Regions from separate parts of the Hoeflea sp. TYP-13 genome, predicted to be linked through region 2. Evidence: predicted binding sites of a transcription regulator. Region 2 holds the regulator's gene; each other region holds the start of a gene.

Region 1 (5,530 bases), on a different contig from region 2:
GATTGGTGCGGCAGAGATCGAGATCCGGCCCGGCGAAATCGTGTCCGGCTTCTGGCCGATCCGCTCGGAGGTCGATCTAAGGCCGCTGATGTTTACTCTGCGGGAGAAGGGTGCCCGGCTTTGCCTGCCTGTCATCATGGACAAAACCACCATCGTTTTTCGCGAACTGGTGCGCGGTGCCGAAATGGTTGAGACCGGGTTCGGAACCGCCGGTCCGGGTCCGGAAGCGGCGGTGCTCGATCCGACGACGATGCTTGTGCCGCTGGCGGCATTCGACCATACCGGCCATCGCATCGGATATGGTGCGGGATATTACGACCGGGCGATTGCCAGGCTGTTCGACAAGGGAATGGAACCGCGACTGATCGGGGTGGCCTTTGATGTGCAGGAGGTGGACGCGGTTCCAAGCGAAGCGCATGATGTCGCCTTGCCATCAATCTTAACGGAGGGGGGGCTGCGTTCCATGCCTCACACCAGGTCATAATGCGTTTTTTGTTTCTGGGGGATATGGTCGGACGGTCCGGCCGTACAGCGGTATGGGAAAAACTTCCCGAGCTGATCAGCGATTACAGTTTCGATTTTGTCGTCGTCAATGGCGAAAACGCTGCCGGCGGTTTCGGTATAACGGAGGAAATCTTCCTCAAGACCATCGATGCGGGCGCCGATGTCGTCACCACCGGCAATCATGTCTGGGACCAGCGCGAAGCGCTCAGTTTCTGCGAGCGTCAGGATCGGTTCATCAGACCCGCCAATTTTCCTGATGGAACGCCTGGCAAGGGCTCAGGTGTCTATATGGCGCGCAATGGTGCGCGGGTTTTGGTCACCAACATCATGGGCAGGATATTTATGCATCCTGATCTGGACGATCCGTTCATGACGGCCGAGCGGGAATTGGCGGCGTGTCCGCTGGGCGAACAGGCCGATGCGGTGATCATCGATTTCCACGCCGAGGCGACGAGCGAGAAACAGTGTTTCGGACATTTCGTCGACGGCAGGGCCAGTCTGGTGGTCGGAACGCATACGCATATCCCGACCGCCGACCATCAGGTGCTTGATGGCGGCACGGCCTATATATCGGATGCCGGCATGTGCGGCGATTACGATTCCTCGCTCGGCATGGACAAGGAAGAGCCGATCAACCGGTTTGTCACCAAAATTCCCAAGGGACGCTTCGAGGCCGCTACAGGGCCGGCGATGATTTGTGGTGTTGCGGTTCTGATCTCAGACCGGACGGGTCTTGCCGAATCGATCCAGCCGCTTCGTATCGGTCCGCGTCTCGAAGAGGCGCTGCCTGTGTTCTAGCGCGTTGCACGGTTGCGGTGTTTCAAACGCCGTTGAGGACGATGATGGTCGGCTGCTTCGGCAAGTCGCGGAGCGTGACGGTCATGGAGCTGTCGGTGCTGAATTCACGGGCAAAGTCGCTTCCGAAAAGCTTCAGGAATGCATCGATCGACCCGCCCCGCCTGTGCATCGGCAATATGACCGAGGCGCGCAGGCGCTTAACGATATCGCTCATCTTTTCGTGACCGATGGTCAGGCCGCCATCGATCGGCACCATCAAAACGTCGAGCCTGCCGATTTGTGCGATATGGCGATCTTCGAGTTCGTGGTGGAGGTGACCGAGATGACCGATGCAAAGGCCCGCGACCTCAAATATAAAGATCGAATTCGCGTCAGGCTCCCTGCCGCCAAATCCAGACCTGATGTCGGTGGTGACGTTGCGGATATAGGTATCGCCGATAACCAGGTCATGATCGACCGGACCGCCATTGGGGTTCCAGCCCGGCAGAACGTTCTCGATCGCCGGGTCCGGCTGCAGGGTGAAATGGCTTGAGTGCGCCTTGTTCATCGTAACCACCTGCGGCGGCTCGTTGTCGCCCGCATAGCCGTTGTAGTCGGTGGCGATGGTCACGCCCTGCGGTGTTTCGATGAGATAGGTGGAATGGCCGATAAACGATATGCGGACCTGTTCCTTGTTCAGCGGATCGCCGGCGGCCGGAACAACTGGGATAGCCTGCGGCTTCGAGGCAACGGCCTGGCAGATGGAAACCGGACGCGGTGTGCTTTCATCGCTGATATTCTGCAGCGTCTGCGTCACAATTTCGATGTTCCAGCCACCGGCAATGCCAGCAACCACCGGCAGTGCACACAGCAAGCTGACAAAGCCCCAGTGTATTTTCATATCGCCCGTCCCAATATGTTTAAGTATCCGACCGGCACTGCCCTACCGGCTGTATTTCTTAAATGTCGCACTCGTTACACCATAACGGGGATCATTTTAAGCGAAATAGTGACAAATTACCCAAAATGTGTGATTTCGCTCAATTTCGACCGGGCTGATCAAGTAGTGCTTTGATAAAATAAATCCGCCGGTTGCAGTTCTGAAGCTGCAATGCCAGCACATGATCAGCACGCGTGTGAGCGCGCGCCGCCGCATGGATGCCAGCCGTCTGGACGGCGGGTTCCGACTTGCCTATAAGGCGGCGCAATCAAGAAATCCTAAAAAGTGGACGGAGTGCCATGGCAGGCCATTCAAAATTCAAGAACATCATGCACCGGAAAGGACGGCAGGACGCCGTGCGCTCGAAGCTGTTCTCCAAACTGTCCAAAGAATTGACCGTTGCGGCCAAGATGGGCGGCGGCGACATCGAAGGCAATCCGAGGCTGCGGCTGGCGGTACAGAACGCCAAGGGCCAGTCCATGCCGAAGGACAATATTCAGCGCGCCATCAACAAGGGCGCCGGTGGTGACAGTGAAGATTACGAGGAAATCCGCTACGAGGGTTATGGTCCCGGCGGCGTTGCCATCATTGTGGAAGTGCTGACCGACAACCGCAATCGTTCCGCTTCCAATGTGCGTGCGTGTTTTTCCAAGAATGGCGGGGCGCTCGGCGAGACCGGCTCGGTGGGCTTCATGTTCGACCGCGTCGGCGAGATCGTCTATACGGCGGATGCGGGCGACGAGGATTCGGTCATGGAAGCTGCGATCGAGGCAGGCGCCGACGATGTCCAGTCCGGCGAGGAAGGGCATACGATCACATGTGCATTCGAAGCCATTGGCGATGTTTCAAGTGCGCTGGAATCGACGTTGGGCGAAGCTGAATCCGTCAAGCCCGTGTGGAAACCGCAAACCAGCACCGATGTGGATGAACAGAAAGCCGGCACGCTGATGAAGCTGATCGACGCTCTGGAAGACGACGACGACGTTCAGAACGTTTATGCCAATTTCGAGATCTCGGACGAGGTTATGGCCAAACTCGCCGATGCCTGAGATACCAGCTTGATATCTGACGGCGAAGAACCCGGGTCCGGTGATCCGGGTTTTTTGTTGGAATTTACGAAATGTTTTTGTTTTGTTCGCATTTCTGTGGCATAGCTCAAATGCGGCAAACAACGGACGGGGACATGGCCCAGGCAGATATTACACGCATCATCGGCATCGATCCGGGTTTGCGCAGAACCGGATGGGGAATGGTGGAGAGCCTTGGCAATTCGTTGCGCTTTGTTGCTTCGGGCACCGTTCGCTCAGACGCGGCAAAGGATCTTGCGTCCCGGCTCTGCCAGTTGCATGACGGTCTGTCGCAGGTTCTGCACGAATATATGCCTCATGAGGCGGCGGTTGAGGCGACCTTTGTCAACAAGGATGCGACGGCCACGCTGAAACTCGGTCAGGCGCGAGGCATTGCCATGCTGGTGCCGGCGCTGGCAGGCCTGCAGGTCGCTGAATATGCGCCGAATGCGGTGAAGAAATCGGTGATCGGCGTCGGCCATGGCGACAAGAAGCAGATCCATATGATGGTCAAGGTGCTGATGCCAAAGGCGCAGTTCGATACCGACGACGCGGCCGATGCACTGGCTATTGCTATCTGCCATGCCCATCACAGGCAGAGCGCCGTCGGCCGGTTCAAGCTGGCGGAACAGGCGGAGGCGCGGACCGCATGATCGGAAAGCTCAAGGGAACCATCGATGAAATCGGCGAGGACCATGTGCTGATCGATGTTCACGGCGTGTGTTATGTGGCGTTCTGTTCGGCGCGCACACTCGGCGGACTAGGCAGCGTAGGCGAGGCTGCCGTTCTGCATATCGAGACATTTGTTCGCGAAGACCAATTGAAGCTGTTTGGATTTGCTTCGGCACTTGAGAGGGAATGGTTTCGGCTCCTGCAAAGCGTTCAGGGCGTCGGCGCTAAGGTGGCGCTGGCGGTACTGTCGACGCTATCGGCCGCTGATCTTGCCAATGCCATCGCGCTGCAGGACAAGGCAACGGTTGCCCGCGCGCCGGGTATCGGCCCGAAAGTCGCGCAACGCATTGTCACGGAACTCAAGAACAAGGCGCCGGCCTATGCCGGCGAGGCCGGCGCCGCTATCGGCCTCAAGCAGGAGCTCGGTGAAGGCGCGGCAGCCGGCCCGGTGACGGATGCGGTTTCTGCCCTGTCCAATCTCGGCTATTCAAGGGATCAGGCGGCAAATGCTGTCGCGGCGGCGATGAAATCGGCCGGTGAAACAGCCGATTCCGCCACACTGATCCGGCTTGGCCTGAAGGAACTGTCGCAGTGACTTTTGATGAATTTGGCGCGGGATTGAGCAATGAGTGAGCACGATCGCATCATTTCCGCGGAAACGCGCGGCGAAGACGCTGAGCTGACTTTGCGTCCGCAAAGCCTCGACGAATTTACAGGCCAGGCCGAGGCGCGCTCCAATCTCAAGGTTTTCATAGAGGCTGCAAAGGCGCGGGGCGATGCACTCGATCACGTGCTGTTCGTCGGCCCGCCGGGGCTCGGAAAGACAACGCTGGCGCAGATCATGGCAAAGGAGCTCGGCGTCAATTTCCGCTCGACGTCCGGCCCGGTGATCGCAAAAGCCGGTGATCTCGCGGCGCTTTTGACCAATCTGGAAGAGCGGGATGTTCTCTTCATCGACGAGATCCACCGGCTTAATCCGGCGGTGGAAGAGATCCTCTATCCGGCAATGGAGGACTACCAGCTCGATCTCATTATCGGCGAGGGACCGGCCGCGCGCTCGGTCAAGATAGACCTCGCGCGCTTTACGCTTGTCGCGGCAACGACACGGCTTGGCCTGCTGACAACTCCGCTGCGCGACCGCTTCGGAATACCTGTCCGGCTCAATTTCTATACCGTCGAGGAGCTTGAGCACATTGTGCGACGCGGCGCGCGGCTGATGGGGCTTGAGATAACCGATGACGGCGCACAGGAAATTGCCCGGCGCGCACGCGGAACGCCGCGCATTGCGGGTCGATTGTTACGGCGGGTCAGGGATTTTGCCGAGGTTGCCAAGGCCGAGGCCGTGACGCGGCAGATTGCCGACGAGGCGCTGACGCGGCTATCAGTGGACAATAAAGGCCTCGACCAGCTCGATTCCCGGTATCTTACAATGATCGCGCATAATTTCGGCGGCGGGCCGGTGGGCGTCGAAACGATTGCGGCGGGACTTTCCGAACCGCGCGACGCGATCGAGGACATAATCGAGCCGTATCTCATTCAGCAGGGTCTCATTCAGCGCACACCGCGCGGG
Region 2 (5,530 bases):
TGGGTCGTGGTGGCTGCTCTCGCGGTCTGCCTGTTCACATGGTGGCTGTTCGAGCGCACCAGGATCGGAGCCTACCTGCGCGCCGGTACAGAAAATCCCAGGCTGTTGCAGGCGTTTGGCGTGAATGTCCCGCTGCTGACAACACTCGCCTATGGCTATGGTGTGGCGCTCGCCGGATTTGCCGGAGTTCTGGCTGCCCCGATCACCCAGGTAAATCCGCTGATGGGCTCAAACCTGATCATCGTCGTCTTTGCCGTCGTCGTCATCGGCGGCATGGGATCGATCATGGGTGCCGTCGTCACGGGAATCGCGATGGGCGTGATCGAGGGGCTGACCAAAGTGTTCTGGCCTGAAGCCTCGGCTACTGTGATATTCGCCGTCATGGCTGTTGTGTTGATACTGCGGCCCGCGGGCCTCTTCGGACGAACCGCATAAGGGAGCCGCACATGACCAGACCCATTGCAATCCTCATCGCGCTTGCCCTGCTGATCGCAGCCCCCTTCGCAATCTACCCGGTCTTCCTGATGAAGATCCTGTGCTTTGCGCTCTTTGCCTGCGCGTTCAATCTCATCCTCGGATATGGCGGTCTTCTGAGCTTTGGCCATGCGGCCTTTTTCGGCGGGGCGGCCTATGTCACAGGGCATGCGCTGACCGTTTGGGGCCTGCCGACGGAGCTCGGCATACTGGCCGGGACCGTAGCAGCCGGCGCCTTTGGCGCTGTAGTCGGTCAACTGGCGATAAGGCGGCAGGGCATCTATTTCGCCATGATTACGCTGGCCCTTGCACAGATGGCCTATTTCTTCTTCGTCTCCGCCGACTTCACCGGCGGCGAGAATGGGTTGCAGGGCGTGCCGCGCGGCTACGCGCTGGGCCTGTTCGACCTGACGGACAATCTGGCCATGTACTATTTCGTGCTGATTGTCTTCCTCACAGGCTTCGCGGTGATCGCCCGTACCGTGCATTCGCCCTTTGGTCAGGTGCTGCGCGCCATTCGCGACAACGAGGACCGCGCGGTCTCGCTCGGCTACGACGTGGAGCGGGCCAAACTGCTCGCCTTCACACTCTCGGCTACGATTGCGGGCCTCGCCGGTGCCACGAAAACGGTCGTCTTCCAGCTTGCCTCACTGACGGATGTCAACTGGCACATGTCCGGCGAGGTCGTGCTTATGACCCTCCTCGGCGGCGTTGGCACGCTTATCGGCCCGGCCTTTGGGGCAGGCGTAATCATATCATTGCAAAATCTCCTTGCGTCGGGCCCGCTCAGCGCCTGGGTGCCCGTGGTCATGGGTGCGATCTTCGTGCTTTGCGTACTGGCCTTCCGGCGCGGCATCGTCGGAGAATTCGCCGCAATGATGCGCCGATCCTTCTAAAGTCCGGAGGGAAACAAAGAAAGAGCATCGGATATCCCGTATTCACAGGTGTATGGGATTATGTCCTGAAAAAGTCTTTGGCTATGAAAAGACAATAAAATCAAAGCGTAAATAACTATTCGGGATGAGTTGAATGTCACCCCCACAATCCAGCGCGATTGGGAATTCCGGAAACAATAATAAATTCAAGCGCTTATAAAATTCACAATCTAAAATAACTCCCTGCGCTTCTCCAATCCCGGTCCGCAATAGCTTCCTGCCTCCCCGGGAATTCCCCTTCACCATTCATTCACCTTTGTCCGGCACATTCACAACACTTGCAGAACACAACTGGAACATATAGTGTATGTTCTGTATTTGTTTCTCCGATTCGGGAGCACTGCGATGCTGACGCGCAAACAACATGAACTTCTGCTTTTCATCCATGAACGCATGAAGGAAAGCGGTATTCCGCCGTCCTTCGACGAAATGAAGGAAGCGCTTGATCTCGCATCCAAATCCGGAATCCACCGGTTGATCACGGCACTGGAGGAACGCGGTTTCATCCGAAGGCTTCCCAACCGGGCAAGAGCGCTGGAAGTGCTGCGTCTTCCCGAAACGATGATCCCGGCATCGCAGCCGCGAAAAGGTTTTTCCCCGAGCGTTATTGAAGGCAGCCTCGGCAAACCGGCAACCGAATCGAAAGCCGCCCCCTCACCTGTCGATGACGGCGTCGAAGCCGCTGTCAGCGTTCCCGTCATGGGCCGCATTGCCGCGGGCGTTCCGATCTCGGCGATACAGAACATCACCCACAATATCAGCGTGCCGCCGGACATGCTTTCAAGTGGCGAACATTATGCGCTTGAGGTCAAGGGCGACTCGATGATCGAAGCCGGCATATTCGACGGCGACACGGTGGTGATCAAGAACGCCGCGACTGCCAATCCCGGTGAAATCGTCGTCGCTCTCGTTGATGATGAAGAGGCAACGCTCAAGCGTTTCCGCCGCAAGGGCGCATCGATAGCACTTGAAGCGGCAAACCCCGCCTACGAAACAAGGATTTTCGGCCCCGACCAGGTGAAGATCCAGGGTAAACTCGTTGGCCTGATCCGGCGCTATCATTGATTGCCAGTCGCGGAAACCGCTATTGGTCGCGCATCCACTTTGGCGGATTGTGATGGAATGATCGGCTGCGCCAGTCATAGAACCGCTGCTCAGTCCAGGGCCGGTTCGTGTGGCCGATGGCGGATCGAACGAGGAGTTCACCGGCTTTATTCGGCATCCCGATTTCGAGTGACCCGCTTTGCCGCAGCATTCTGCCTGTCACCAGCATTGCTCCTGAATAACAGCGTTCCATGGCGATTTTCTTGGCGGTGATTACGATGTCGGCGCTATCGCAGGCCGCTCCGATCGCTGCAAGGTCCTCGACAACGGCAACCCTTGTTCCGGCGGCGGTCACAGCTCCACAATAGGTGTCTTTTACGCAGACGAATGACGGCTTTTGGCCTCGCATGCTTTCAAATAGAGAAGGCAGATCGGTAGCGCTGACACCCGAATATGTCGGTGCGATATGCCCGTCCCTGACGATTGAACGCTGCCATTGTTCGAATATGAAGGTTGATGGCCGCCTCCGGTTCGTTGCAAGGCCATTTTCCGTGACCAGGGCGACGAGCCTGCCATCCTCGGAAACCAGCAAGTCCGGTTTCCGGTCGGGCTCGACCACCACAAAGGCAGCAATGGCAATTGCGCAGACGGCAAGACCAATCAGCCTTAGGCGCGTCTTTGCGAGCACGAAAACGAGAAAACCCGAAACAAGAGCGGAAAGAGCCAGCCAGTTCATCCGGCCGACAACAATGACGCCGCCGAGGCCCTCGACATAACGCGCTATCGCGATCACCGCATCAAGCCCCCAGCCCATCGCAACCAATGGCCAGTGCTCCAAACCGAGTGGCATGACGAGCAGCGAAATAAGCCCGGCAGGCATAACGACAAACGTCACGATGGGCATTGCCAAGAGGTTGGCTATGAGACCGAATGATGCAACCCGGTGAAAATGGTAGATGGCGAATGGCGCAGTCGCCAGGCCCGCGACCAGCGACGTCAGTGCAAGACCGGCGAAGAATACCAGCACGACCCGGAACAGCCCAGGCGCCGAATTACTTTCAAACAACCGACGTTCCGACCATCTGCGATCCCATAGCCCGTAGGTGGCGATGAGCGCCGCGGTTGCCGCAAAGGACATCTGGAACCCGGGTCCGACCACTGCTGACGGGGAAATCAAAATGATGATGATCGCAGCAATTGCAACATTGCGCATTGTCAGAGCCCGCCGATCCAGAAGCACGGCAACAAGAACGATTGCAAGCATGATCCAGGCGCGCTGTGTCGACACACTGCCACCCGAAATGAACAGGTAAAAGGTCGCGACAAGCAAGGCACCTGCTGCGGCAATCTTTTTGGCAGGAACCGCCTGGACGAGTGACGGAAAAAAACTGAAGCAGGCACGCATGAAAAAGAAGAATGTCCCGGCAACCAGCGCCATATGAAGTCCGGAAATCGCCAGGACATGCGCCAGACCACTGGCTCGAAGCGCTTCTACTGTTTCGGGGCTCATGGCGCGCCGTTCGGCAACGGTCAGCGCACTCGCAAATCCTCCGGTATCGCCTGGCAGGACAGCCCTAATACGCGCTGCAATGTCTTCACGAAGCTGCGCCAGCCAGATGCTCAAACGCCGGCTTGACGAAACCGTGCCGTCTTGCAAAGCGCTGTCAGCGACTATCGGGGCACCGTAAAAAAAACCGTATGCACCAATGCCCTTGAAATAGGCATTGAAGGAAAAATCATATTCTCCCGGCAGTGCGGGACCCGAGGGCGGCTGAAGGCGTGCAAGACCTTCGATCCCCACGCCGATTGCAACGGGCTCGTGTCTGCTTCGCGAGACGAGGCGTACACGCTCCGGAGGCCGCCTGATTTGCGGATCCCATGTCTTTTGAATGTCAACGGTGTAACGCCACCGGCCGGCATGGTCGATATCGCGGCCGACGACCGCGCCGCGCAGCCGGGTCGTGACTTCACTATCAAGCAATGTTGTCGGATTGCGGGAGGTCTCAAAGTCTGCTGCAAGCATTCCGGCAAGAAATCCGGCGATCATGATGAGCGTGAAACGCGCACGCCCATACCCAAAGGCGAGAAGCCACCCGACTAAAACAACAAACGGGACCGCAACAAACACAAGCGGTGGGCTTTCATTTGTGCTGAACCAGAAGGTTGCACCGAGAGCCATGGCCACAGGCAACCACAGAATCCCCTGTCCCTGGCCCGCCTCCTCGCGTATTGCGGATACAAAATTGCCAAATATTGCAACTCCGCGGTTACGAAGCCCCTCACTCGAATCCCTGCTCCCCCCTTCCGGGGACGGACCCGGGGTATGTCCCGCCCTCTCACCTGCCGGTATGCGGCGTTGTTTTTCGATTGTCTCTGTGCCGTCCATAAAACCGGTTTGCCGCCCCTTTTGCCGCAGCCTGTGATCCTACACGGCAATGCGAAAGCAGCAAGGCAACGCATCAAACCTTGCACTCCCACGGTTCTGTGTTACATGACGCGCCACGTTCCAGCACAATTCACGAAGATCGAGGAAGCTCCATGTCCGGAGAAATAGTCACCCGTTTCGCGCCATCGCCGACCGGCTTTCTGCATATCGGCGGCGCCCGGACCGCGCTGTTCAACTGGCTCTATGCCAAAAACCGGGGCGGCAAGATGCTGCTGCGCATCGAAGACACGGACAGAAGCCGCAACTCCGAGGAAGCCGTGTCAGCCATTCTCGATGGTCTGAAGTGGCTTGGCCTTTCCTGGGAAGGCGAACCGATCTCGCAATATGCCCGGGTCGACCGGCACCGGGAAATCGCCGAAGAACTCGTCAGAAAGGGCAACGCCTATTATTGCTATGCAACTCCTCAAGAGCTTGAGGAAATGCGCGAAAAGGCCCGGTCCGAGGGTCGTCCGCCGCGCTATGACGGCCGCTGGCGCGACCGCGATCCTTCTGAAGCGCCTGAAGGCGTCAAACCCGCGATACGCATCAAGGCGCCCAGAGAAGGTGCAACGGTCGTTGCCGACAAGGTGCAGGGTGATGTGACCTTTCCGAACGCCGATCTGGACGATTTCATCATCTTGCGCTCGGACGG
Region 3 (5,530 bases), on a different contig from region 2:
CGCCTTGTTCAGCAGGAATTTGGTACGGCGGCTGATGACATCTTCACGGAAGGCGACAAACGCCCTCAGCATGTCCAGCAGGGTCATCTGCTCCGGCTTGCCGCCATTGAGCGCAACCATGTTGCAGCCGAAGGAGTTCTGCAGCGGCGTGAAACGGTAAAGCTGGTTGAGCACCACATCAGCCACGGCGTCGCGTTTCAATTCGATGACGACACGGTATCCATCGCGGTCTGACTCGTCGCGGATGTCCGAAATGCCTTCAATGCGCTTGTCGCGCACCAGTTCGGCCATCTTCTCGATCATCGATGCCTTGTTTACCTGATAAGGAACCTCGGTGATGATCAGGGCTTCGCGGTCGCCGCGTATCTCCTCGACGTCGACCCTGCCGCGCATGACGACGGAGCCACGGCCGGTTTCATAGGCCGAGCGGATGCCGGAGCGCCCCAAAATGAGGCCGCCGGTGGGAAAATCCGGTCCCGGAATGATCTGCTGCAGTTCGGCAAGCTCAATCGACGGATTGTCGATCAGCGCGATGCAGCCGTCGATCACCTCACCGAGATTGTGGGGCGGAATGTTCGTGGCCATGCCGACGGCGATGCCGCCCGCGCCATTGACGAGCAGATTGGGAAAACGGGCAGGAATGACCCGCGGCTCCCTGGCTGACGCGTCGTAGTTTTCCTGAAAATCGACGGTATCCTTGTCGATGTCCTCGAGCAATTCGTGCGCGACCTTTGCAAGGCGCGATTCCGTATACCGCATGGCCGCCGGCGGGTCGCCGTCGATTGATCCGAAATTGCCCTGCCCGTCAATGAGCGGCACGCGCATGGAAAAATCCTGCGCCATGCGCACCATGGCGTCGTAGATCGCCTGGTCGCCATGGGGGTGATACTTACCCATGACGTCACCGATGATGCGGGACGACTTCACATATTTGCGGTTCCAGTGGAAACCGCCCTCATGCATGGCATAGAGAATTCGCCTGTGAACCGGCTTCAATCCGTCACGGACATCGGGCAATGCGCGGCTAACGATCACGCTCATGGCGTAGTCGAGATAGGACCGCTGCATTTCCTCCATGATGGAGATTGGTTCAATGCCCGGAGGATCGGACGGAGGCGTCATCGAATTATCGTGTTCTGACAAATAAAATGCCCGTCAATTTGTATAGAATCAGTTGCGCCATTTATAGACGATCAGTGCGGCAAAAGCCAATTAAGAAACGTCACATTTGATGCGTTTTTTCTTAGTGAAAACAAGCGTTTAAATATATATCTTTCCGCCGCCTCGCACAAAAGCGCGAAGAGTGTGGCACAATCGCGGCCAATCGCCCGTATTACGGTGATTTTGAGCCGGCGAATTTGCCGTATTCCGTCGTTCGTCAACTGTTGATTCTCGCTCTAACAGAGGCCGCCATGGCATCGATTGATCCGCTGATGAATGCATTTGTAACGCTCATGGTCATGCTCGACCCGCCGGGCAATGCACCGCTTTTTCTCGCCCTGACGGTTGGCATGAGTCAGGCGGAGCGGTTCCAGGTCGCGCTCAGGGGATGCATCACCGCGTTCATAATATTGACGATATTTGCGATCGCCGGCTCCGGCATATTGAAGATGTTTGGAATTACGATTCCTGCCTTCCGGGTGGCCGGAGGACTGCTCCTGTTTTGGATTGCCTTCGAGATGATCTTCGAGAAACGGCAGGAGCGCCGGGAAGAAAGCGCCAAACGGGCCGTAACAAAGGACCAGATACGCAACATTGCCGCTTTCCCGCTAGCCATACCGCTCATTGCCGGCCCAGGCTCCATCTCAGCGATCGTTCTTCTGTCCTCAACACATCCGAAACCGCTGGAACGGGTTGGGCTGATTGGCGTTTTGCTCGTGGTGATGATCGCGCTGTTCGCGGCCTTAATCGTTGCCAACCGTCTCGACCGGCTGCTTGGCGAAACCGGGCGCGCCATCCTGACACGGCTTCTGGGGGTGCTTCTGGCAGCGCTTTCGGTGCAATTCGTCGCCGATGGGGTCAAGGCACTGGCTACGGGCTGACGTTTACGCGCGATGATCCTTTAAAACCGGGAGAAGGACCGGGCTCCAGCTATTCCAGATCTACGGTCAGTTCCTTGCCCCCAAGACCGTGCACACTGTCATTTCCGCGTATCACGACACTGGTCACCTCACCAGGAATGGTTACGCCCGAGAGACTGCGGGTAAAGGGCTGCTCGTTTTCATGGGGGTGGGCAAGGACCCGTTCGCCATAAACCGTACCGTCGGGTCCAACCACGTCCCAGCGGTTGGCATAGTGGTCCCAGCCCTCGTCATCATGGCGCAACGTAACGGAAAAACGCCATTGCCCATTCGATTGCTGGACCGCATCAACGGCGACAACTTCGACTTCACCTGCCCCGGATGGCAATACCAACCATAGAGACGACAGAGCCGCGGCTGCATAAACCAGTCCGCGGCTCATTGTTCCGAATTTTGAATCCGCCATGAACTCCTCCCAGACATCAGATGCCTATAAATGCACGCTAGCGGCATCCGGTGAAATCACATGAATGCGAGGCATTCGAAACCGGCTGGCGGAAGGAAGAGGGATCAGAACGGTATTTCGTCGTCCATGTCCCGTGAGAAACCACCTTCCTGTGACGGCTCCTGAGGACCGCCGAGATCACGCGGGCTGTCGCTGAAACCACCGCCGCCTCCACCGCCACCGCCGGGAGCACCCTCACCACGGCCATCGAGCATGGTGAGCGCGGAATTGAACCCCTGCAGAACGACTTCCGTGGAATAGCGGTCCTGACCGCTCTGGTCCTGCCATTTGCGGGTCTGCAACTGCCCTTCAATATAGACTTTTGAGCCCTTGCGCAGATATTGCTCGGCGATCTTGCAGAGACCTTCGTTGAAGATGACCACGCGGTGCCACTCGGTTTTTTCGCGGCGTTCTCCGGTATTGCGGTCACGCCAGTTTTCCGACGTCGCCAAACGGAGATTGGCAATCGGTCGGCCATCCTGTGTGCGACGGATTTCCGGATCCGCGCCCAAATTTCCCACCAATATTACTTTATTGACACTGCCTGCCATAACCTGGTCCTCACATATGCGGGCACGGATTTTATTGCCGCAAAGCGCATGCCCCTTATTTTCGGGCGACCATAGACCATCTGGCAGGTCTGTGTCCGCTCACAATCAACTATCCACAGGAGCTTTTTTGTTCACATTATGTTCTAGTTCTACTATTGTGCCTTGTCAAATGATTCAGCTTGGGTCATGAACGGGTGGCAATGTGGTGTGTATATCTCGACATCGGGCGAGCAAGTCCTACATTTACACCCGCATTCATTCCACGGATTGAAATCAGAACAGCGCACCTGGCGCGATCAACATATCGGCTTGATTCCGGACGGAGACCATGAGCGAACTGAAGACCATTTCAATCCGCGGAGCACGCGAGCACAATCTCAAAGGCGTTGACCTTGACCTGCCGCGCAACACACTGATTGTCATGACCGGCCTTTCAGGCTCGGGAAAATCATCGCTTGCCTTCGACACGATCTATGCGGAAGGCCAGCGCCGTTATGTCGAAAGCCTTTCGGCCTATGCACGGCAATTCCTGGAGATGATGCAGAAGCCGGATGTCGACCAGATCGACGGACTTTCACCGGCCATTTCCATCGAGCAAAAGACAACGTCACGCAATCCACGCTCGACCGTCGGCACGGTTACCGAGATATACGACTATCTAAGGCTGCTTTTCGCGCGGGTCGGCATCCCCTATTCACCGGCCACCGGACTGCCTATCGAGAGCCAGACGGTCAGCCAGATGGTCGACCGGGTCATGGCGCTCGAAGAAGGAACACGGCTTTACATACTTGCGCCGCTGGTTCGCGGCCGCAAGGGCGAATACCGCAAGGAGCTGGCCGAGCTGATGAAGAAGGGCTTCCAGCGGGTCAAGGTTGACGGAAGCTACTATGAAATTGCCGATGTCCCGGCGCTCGACAAGAAATACAAGCACGATATCGATGTCGTTGTTGACCGGGTTGTTGTACGGGAAGACCTGTCGACGCGACTGGCCGACAGTCTTGAGACCTGTCTGACACTGGCCGACGGACTTGCGGTCGCGGAACTTGCGGACAAACCGCTTCCCGATGACGCGACATCGGACGGCAGCGCCAACAAATCGAAGAACGAAACCCATGAGCGGCTGGTCTTTTCACAGAAATTCGCCTGTCCTGTTTCCGGTTTCACCATCCCGGAAATCGAGCCGCGGCTGTTTTCCTTCAACAATCCGTTCGGCGCCTGTCCCACATGCGACGGGCTCGGCACCCAGAAGAAGATCGATCCGGCGCTCATTATCCCGGAACCCGGCCGCACCTTAAGAGACGGGGCGATTGCGCCGTGGGCCAAATCCAGTTCACCTTATTATGGGCAGACGCTGGAAGCGCTCGGCCGCCACTTCGACTTCAAGCTTGGAGACCGTTGGAACGAATTGCCGGACGCGGCGAAGGAGGCAATCCTTCGCGGAACGGATGACAAGATCGATTTTCACTATGATGACGGTCTGCGCTCCTACAAAACTTCGAAGAATTTCGAAGGCATTATCCCCAATCTCGAACGCCGCTGGAAGGAAACCGATTCATCCTGGGCGCGCGAGGAAATAGAACGTTACATGGCCGCCGCCAATTGTCCGACCTGCGGTGGCTACCGGCTGAAACCCGAGGCGATGGCAGTTAAAATTGACGGGCTGCATGTCGGCAACGTGACCGAGATGTCCATCCGGGAGGCAGGCGCCTGGTTTACCGATCTTCCAGAGCGGCTGACGGACAAGCAGAACGAAATTGCCGGTAGAATTTTCAAGGAGATCAGGGACCGGCTTAAATTCCTGAATGATGTCGGGCTGGATTACCTGACGCTGTCACGTAACTCGGGAACCCTTTCCGGCGGCGAAAGCCAGCGCATCCGTCTGGCATCCCAGATCGGTTCCGGCCTGACGGGCGTTCTTTATGTTCTGGACGAACCCTCCATCGGCCTGCACCAGCGGGACAATGCACGGCTGCTCGATACACTCAAGCATCTTCGCGATATCGGCAATACGGTGATCGTGGTGGAGCACGACGAGGACGCCATCCTGTCGGCCGATCATGTTGTCGACATCGGACCGGCTGCCGGAATCCACGGCGGCGAAATTGTCGCTGCGGGAACGCCGCAGGACATCATGGCGTCCAGCCAGTCGCTGACGGGGCAATACCTCTCTGGCGTGCAGGAAGTGGCAACACCGAACGAACGGCGCAAGGTCGACAAGAAGCGCCAGATAACAATCGTCGGCGCCACCGCCAACAATCTGAAGAATATTACCGCAAGCATCCCGCTCGGCGTTTTTACCGCCGTCACCGGCGTTTCCGGCGGCGGCAAGTCCACCTTCCTCATAGAAACGCTCTATAAGGCGGCGGCACGGCGTGTCATGGGCGCGCGGGATAATCCGGCGGCACATGAGCGCATCGACGGACTGCAGAATATCGACAAGGTCATCGATATCG
Region 4 (5,530 bases), 1.1 Mb from region 2:
GCCGAGAGGATCGGCAGGCCTTCCCATTCGGTGCCCCTCATCATCTGGTCGATATACCAGGTCTGCGCCTGGCTGACGATCTGAACGGACGGATCGTCGGCGACGAGGGCAAAGTAGGAATGCAGCGGAGCCGACGTCTTGCCGACGGCGCGGCGTACATAGGCGAGCGTTTCATCGTGTTCCTTCTGGACCGTTGCCAGAACATCCTCTTCGCTTTCGACCACCGGAATGACCTTGCGGCCGTCGCGTTCGAAGATGGATGGGGCAGACGTGGTAAAGCCGGTGATTTTCCAACTGTTGCCGTCGCGCTCCAGCATCAGGTCGATAATGCCGAGATGCGAGCCCCAGAAACCGCCCATTGCGGCCGGTTTTCCAAACAAGGTGCCTTTTTCGGCGTCTACGCCCGGCAGATCGGCATATTTCGGACCGGGGAACACCAAATGGTGGTGTCCGGTGAACAGCGCATCGATGCCTTCGACATCGGCCAGATGCAATGAGGCGTTTTCCATGCCGTCCGAGCGGTCGTTGGCGTCGATACCGGAATGCGAGAGCGCGATGATGATATCGGCGCCTGCTTCTTTCATTTCCGGAACCCAGGCTTTTGCCGTATCGACGATGTCACGGGCATTGGCCTTGCCTTCGAGGTGGCGCCGGTCCCAGTTCATGATCTGCGGTGGAACGAAGCCGATCAGGCCGATGCGGATCGGGTGTTCGTTGCCTGCGCCGTCCTTGACCACCTTGTCGACGATCACATAGGGCTTCAGGAATAGCTCATCGTCGCGCGGATTGGCGGCCAGCGCGCCCTTGGTGACGTTGGCGGACACGACCGGGAAGTCCGCGCCGTCGATGGTCTTCATCAGGAAGTCGAGGCCGTAATTGAATTCGTGGTTGCCGAGTGTCGAAGCATCAAATCCAAGCACGTTCATTGCCTGGATGATCGGATGCATGTCGCCTTCCTTCATGCCGCGCTCGTAGGCGATGTAATCGCCCATCGGATTGCCCTGCAGGAAGTCGCCATTGTCGACGAGCAGCGAGTTGGTTGCTTCGTCGCGGAAGCTGCGGATGAGCTTTGCGGTACGGGCAAGGCCGACGGAATCGGACGGGCGGTCGCGGTAATAGTCATAGGGAAAGACATGGACATGCAGGTCCGTCGTCTCCATCAGGCGCAGATGGGCCTGGTTGCCGGACGCAAATGCCGAATAGGGGTGGAGAAGGGCGAGCGAGCCGATGGCGGCGGTGCCGGCCAGAAAATCGCGGCGGTTGAGCTTGTTATTAAATCGAATTGTCATTTTGTTGCTCCCTTGCTGCAATCCGGAAAGGACCGCGTGGAGCGGTGGTCAGACCGGATATGCCTTGATCATTGAAATGCCGAATAGGACAGCTTAGCCCCGAGGAGAATATGCGTCCACATTCTCTGCAAAATTGTGACAGAGTTGCGCGTTCGAAAAAGATGTTGTGGATTCGATTCCGCTTTTGCGGCTATTTCTTTGTTTTTTCTACGTAATTGTCGAGGACGCGTTTCTGGCCGGCCTTGTCGAAATCGATGGTCAGCTTGTTGCCGTCGATGGAGGCGACATTGCCGTTTCCGAATTTCATGTGGAAAACGCGGTCGCCAATCGCAAAAGCCGAAGGCTCGTCCGCGACGGATCTTGCAACGAGTTCGCCTTCGATCGTGCGGTTCTTGATCGAGGTGCGGCCGGCGCCATAGCCTGAATCTGTTTCGCCATAGCCGATGCGCTCGACGGAGTGGCCGGAGCGCGAACCCCAGTTCTGGCGTGTTGCCTCATTGCGGTTGGCCTGGGCCCGCCGCCAGCCGGGCGTATTGTAGCTGCCCGAGAAGGGTTCGGCCTCATCGAAACGCGACGCGCCGTAGCCGCCGCCGACGCTTGTTGCCCCATATCCGCCATAGGATGTTTCGGGCTCGGCGACGTCGGCATGCTCGGAAGGCAACTCGTCGAGGAAACGCGATGGAATTGTCGACTGCCAAAGCCCGTGGATGCGGCGGTTTGACACGAACCAGATATGGCAGTTGATCTTGGCCCGTGTCAGTCCGACATAGGCGAGCCTGCGTTCTTCCTCAAGGCCGGAGCGCCCGCCCTCGTCGAGGGCGCGCTGGTGCGGGAAGAGACCTTCTTCCCAGCCGGGCAAAAAGACGGTTTCGAATTCCAGACCCTTGGCCGAATGCAGCGTCATGAGGGAAACCGCATCGAGATCCTCATTCTGCTCCGCATCCATGACGAGGCTGACATGTTCGAGGAAGCCGCGCATGGATTCAAATTCCTCCATGGAGCGGATCAGTTCCTTCAGATTGTCGAGCCTGCCTGGCGCATCGGCCGAACGGTCATTCTGCCACATCGCCGTATAGCCGCTTTCGTCAAGGATCTGTTCGGCAAGCTCCGTGTGCGGGGTTGTTTCGAGCAGCGAGGACCAGCGATGGAAATTTTCAACCACATCGGTCAGCGATTTGCGCGGCCGCGGCTTCATCTCCTCGGTCATGACGAGATCGGAGGCGGCCTTCAGCAGTGGAATTTCCCGGGCGCGGGCATAATCGTGCAACTGGCGGACGGCAGCTTCGCCAAGGCCGCGCTTCGGGGTGTTGACGATGCGCTCGAAGGCAAGGTCGTCTGCCGGCTGGCAGACAACGCGGAAATAGGCCATGGCGTCGCGGATTTCGAGGCGCTCGTAAAAGCGCGGCCCGCCGATAACTCGGTAATTGAGGCCGAGGGTGACGAAACGGTCTTCGAATTCGCGCATCTGGAAAGAGGCGCGTACCAGTATCGCCATATCGTTGAGCTTGTGGTCGCGCCTTTGCAACTGCTCGATTTCCTCGCCGACGGCGCGGGCTTCCTCTTCCGAATCCCAGGCCGCGTGCACCATGACCTTGTCGTGCTCGTCGTCGGCCAGCTCTGTGAACAGTGTTTTTCCGAGCCGGCCCTCATTGTGAGAAATCAAATGGGATGCGGCGCCCAGAATATGGGCGGTGGAACGGTAGTTGCGTTCCAGCCGGATAACGACCGCGCCGGGGAAATCCTTTTCGAACCGCAGGATATTGTCGACTTCGGCGCCGCGCCAGCCATAGATGGACTGGTCGTCGTCGCCGACACAGCACACATTGTGCGAGCCCTGTGCGATCAGCCGCAGCCACAGATACTGCGCGGTGTTGGTGTCCTGGTACTCGTCGACAAGGATGTAGCGGAACTTCTGGTGATACTCCTTGAGAACGTCCGGGTGGTTCTTGAAGATGCGGATCGGATGGCACAGCAGATCGCCGAAATCGCAGGCGTTGAGTGTTTTCAGCCGGTTCTGGTACGCCTCGTAGAGCTCGCGTCCCTTGCCATTGGCAAAGGACCGTGCATCGCCTTCGGGAATATCGGCCGGGCCGTGCCCCTTGTTCTTCCAGCCGTCAATCATCATGGCGAACTGACGGGCCGGCCAGCGCTTGTCGTCGAGACCTTCGGCCTGAATGAGCTGTTTCAGAAGCCTTATCTGATCGTCCGTGTCCAGAATTGAAAAATCAGACCGAAGACCGACAAGCTCGGCGTGGCGGCGCAGCAGCTTGACGCCGATGGAATGGAATGTTCCGAGCCACGGCATGCCTTCCACGGCCCCGCCGACGAGAACGCCAATGCGCTCCTTCATTTCGCGGGCCGCCTTGTTGGTGAAGGTGACGGACAGGATCTGGCTCGGATAGGCCTTGCCGGTTGCAAGGATATGAGCAATTCGGGTGGTCAGGACGCGGGTCTTGCCTGTGCCAGCACCGGCCAGCACGAGAACTGGCCCGTCGACTGTCTCGACGGCGCGGGTCTGCTCGGGGTTAAGCCCATCGAGATAAGGGGCCGGACCGCTCTGACGGTTTCTCGCCACCATGGCGCGCGCAGCGATACCGCCGGTGGCGGGCGCTGAAGGCGCCTGGGAATCGCCATCGCCAAAAAACGGTATATCTTCATCCGGATTGACCATCCCTCTCAATGTAGTGATTCGGCGGTGAAAGGCCAGCAACCATTGCGTTGCGGGCGCAGTTTTGTTCCCGAATCGTTCAGCTGCACCGGCTCGTATATCGGCGGCCATAAAATAATCATGGATGCCCATTATTCGGTCGCGGGTTAAAATACGAGCAGGTCAGACAGCAGCAATGAGCATGAAGCAGCCTTCGTCCGGTGCCGACAGCACCGTTTTTCGGTTTTTCCTTGAAATTTCTGCAATTGCTCAGGCTTCAGACAAGTTGATAGACCGCGCGCTGCCGCATGAACTCAAGCGGGCGCATTTTCTCGTCCTCGACCATCTGGCGCGAGACGAGGCCAATCCGACGCTCCTTGAACTTGCCCGTGCCATGCAGGTTACAAAGGGCGCCATCACAAACACCATGCAGCGGCTTGAGGCACGCGGCTTTGTCACCGTCGTTCCCGATGAATATGACGGCCGGTCAAAAAGGGCCAAGCTCACCGGTCTTGGTCAGATTGTCAGGGACGATGCGCTGCGGGCGGTTGCCCCGGATATTCTCGAACTTGCAAAGACCATTTCGGCACCCGACATGATCGAGGCGCTGCCGCTGTTGGAGCGGATCCGAAAATATCTTGATGTCGATATCAAATAGGACCGTGGCGGCCCGTCATTTCTCAAAGCGCGAGATGCGGCGGTCAGTCCAGTTCAGGCGGCCATCAATGATTGGCCTTACTGTGGGCGCCAGATCTGGTTCCCGGGCGATCAGGTCATCCAGTTCGGTGATCTGGTTCATGGCAATCAGCCGCAAGACATCGTCGCGGACCTCTCCGTCCGGACGCCGCGGCAGCGATGTGACCGGTTGGGCGAGATCAATCTGTGCATCCTTGTCCCGGGTGCTCACGGCATCGTTGAGTTTGGAAAGGTCCAGGGCCTCTTCCCGCGTTTCGATGAAAGCATAAATGCCGACCCCCTTTCGCGGCAGCGGATAGAGCGCCAGGGCAGCCGATATGATTGCGGGATCGGCATCAAGCGCCTTGATGATCGCCGGGCCTTCTCGGTCGATCCGGTCGCCGGTGCCTTCGCCGTCGGACCAGGAAAATATGCCGCGCGTTATCAGATTGTAGATTTTCTTGCCCGTCGCCATCCAGATGCGTGACGGCAGCGATTTGCGTGCGAGGATGCGCTTTTCCATCGGCGTCATCAGGTTGGGTGCAAAGGCACGCTTCTGCTTGATGCAGTGGCGCAGATCTTCGTAAGCCATGACGCGGAACATCCGGCCCCTGCGGCGATGGCAGGATGCAAGCTGGAAATCGATGACTGCGGCCTTTCCGTCGGAAAGCATCAGCCAGTTCTGTGGCTTGGCCAGATCGTTGTGCGTTATTCCACGCCGGCGCATGTCGCGAAGCAGGCGTCGCGCATCCTTGTACCAGTCCCCGGTTTGCGGGCGGGCAAGGTGCAGCGGCGTGCCATCTGTCCAGGAGCGGAACAGGCCATCGGCATCGACCTCGATAATGTCGGGTGTGCCTTTAATACCGGCAACGGCCCTGAGTGCCCTGATTTCACGCTTTGCCAGAAACCAGGCGAGCGG

The links. Region 2 encodes LexA, which represses DNA repair genes until DNA is damaged. Its sites were predicted from a motif close to TGTTCNNNNTGTGTTCNG; they were not measured.
Region 1: ruvC (crossover junction endodeoxyribonuclease RuvC) is a predicted target of LexA. The motif match lies at 3,343-3,360, and genes of this name have one in related genera.
Region 3: uvrA (excinuclease ABC subunit UvrA) is a predicted target of LexA. The motif match lies at 3,206-3,223, and genes of this name have one in related genera.
Region 4: ABVT35_RS16355 (ATP-dependent helicase) is a predicted target of LexA. The motif match lies at 4,023-4,040, and genes of this name have one in related genera.

The regions. Positions count from the first base shown of each region.
Region 1 is NZ_JBFRBB010000003.1:205,290-210,819, forward strand. It holds gene ABVT35_RS18085 (5-formyltetrahydrofolate cyclo-ligase) at 1-484, shown strand, start outside; gene ABVT35_RS18090 (TIGR00282 family metallophosphoesterase) at 484-1,302, shown strand; gene ABVT35_RS18095 (MBL fold metallo-hydrolase) at 1,325-2,182, opposite strand; gene ABVT35_RS18100 (YebC/PmpR family DNA-binding transcriptional regulator) at 2,521-3,270, shown strand; gene ruvC (crossover junction endodeoxyribonuclease RuvC) at 3,405-3,941, shown strand; gene ruvA (Holliday junction branch migration protein RuvA) at 3,938-4,555, shown strand; gene ruvB (Holliday junction branch migration DNA helicase RuvB) at 4,586-5,530, shown strand, end outside.
Region 2 is NZ_JBFRBB010000002.1:262,522-268,051, forward strand. It holds gene ABVT35_RS11570 (branched-chain amino acid ABC transporter permease) at 1-435, shown strand, start outside; gene ABVT35_RS11575 (branched-chain amino acid ABC transporter permease) at 447-1,370, shown strand; gene lexA (transcriptional repressor LexA) at 1,755-2,474, shown strand; gene ABVT35_RS11585 (ComEC/Rec2 family competence protein) at 2,494-4,632, opposite strand; gene gltX (glutamate--tRNA ligase) at 4,992-5,530, shown strand, end outside.
Region 3 is NZ_JBFRBB010000001.1:2,077,337-2,082,866, reverse strand. It holds gene gyrA (DNA gyrase subunit A) at 1-1,122, opposite strand, end outside; gene ABVT35_RS09970 (MarC family protein) at 1,413-2,042, shown strand; gene ABVT35_RS09965 (hypothetical protein) at 2,092-2,487, opposite strand; gene ABVT35_RS09960 (single-stranded DNA-binding protein) at 2,592-3,077, opposite strand; gene uvrA (excinuclease ABC subunit UvrA) at 3,406-5,530, shown strand, end outside.
Region 4 is NZ_JBFRBB010000002.1:1,329,861-1,335,390, reverse strand. It holds gene ABVT35_RS16360 (bifunctional 2',3'-cyclic-nucleotide 2'-phosphodiesterase/3'-nucleotidase) at 1-1,289, opposite strand, end outside; gene ABVT35_RS16355 (ATP-dependent helicase) at 1,480-3,960, opposite strand; gene ABVT35_RS16350 (MarR family winged helix-turn-helix transcriptional regulator) at 4,139-4,594, shown strand; gene ABVT35_RS16345 (serine/threonine protein kinase) at 4,610-5,530, opposite strand, start outside.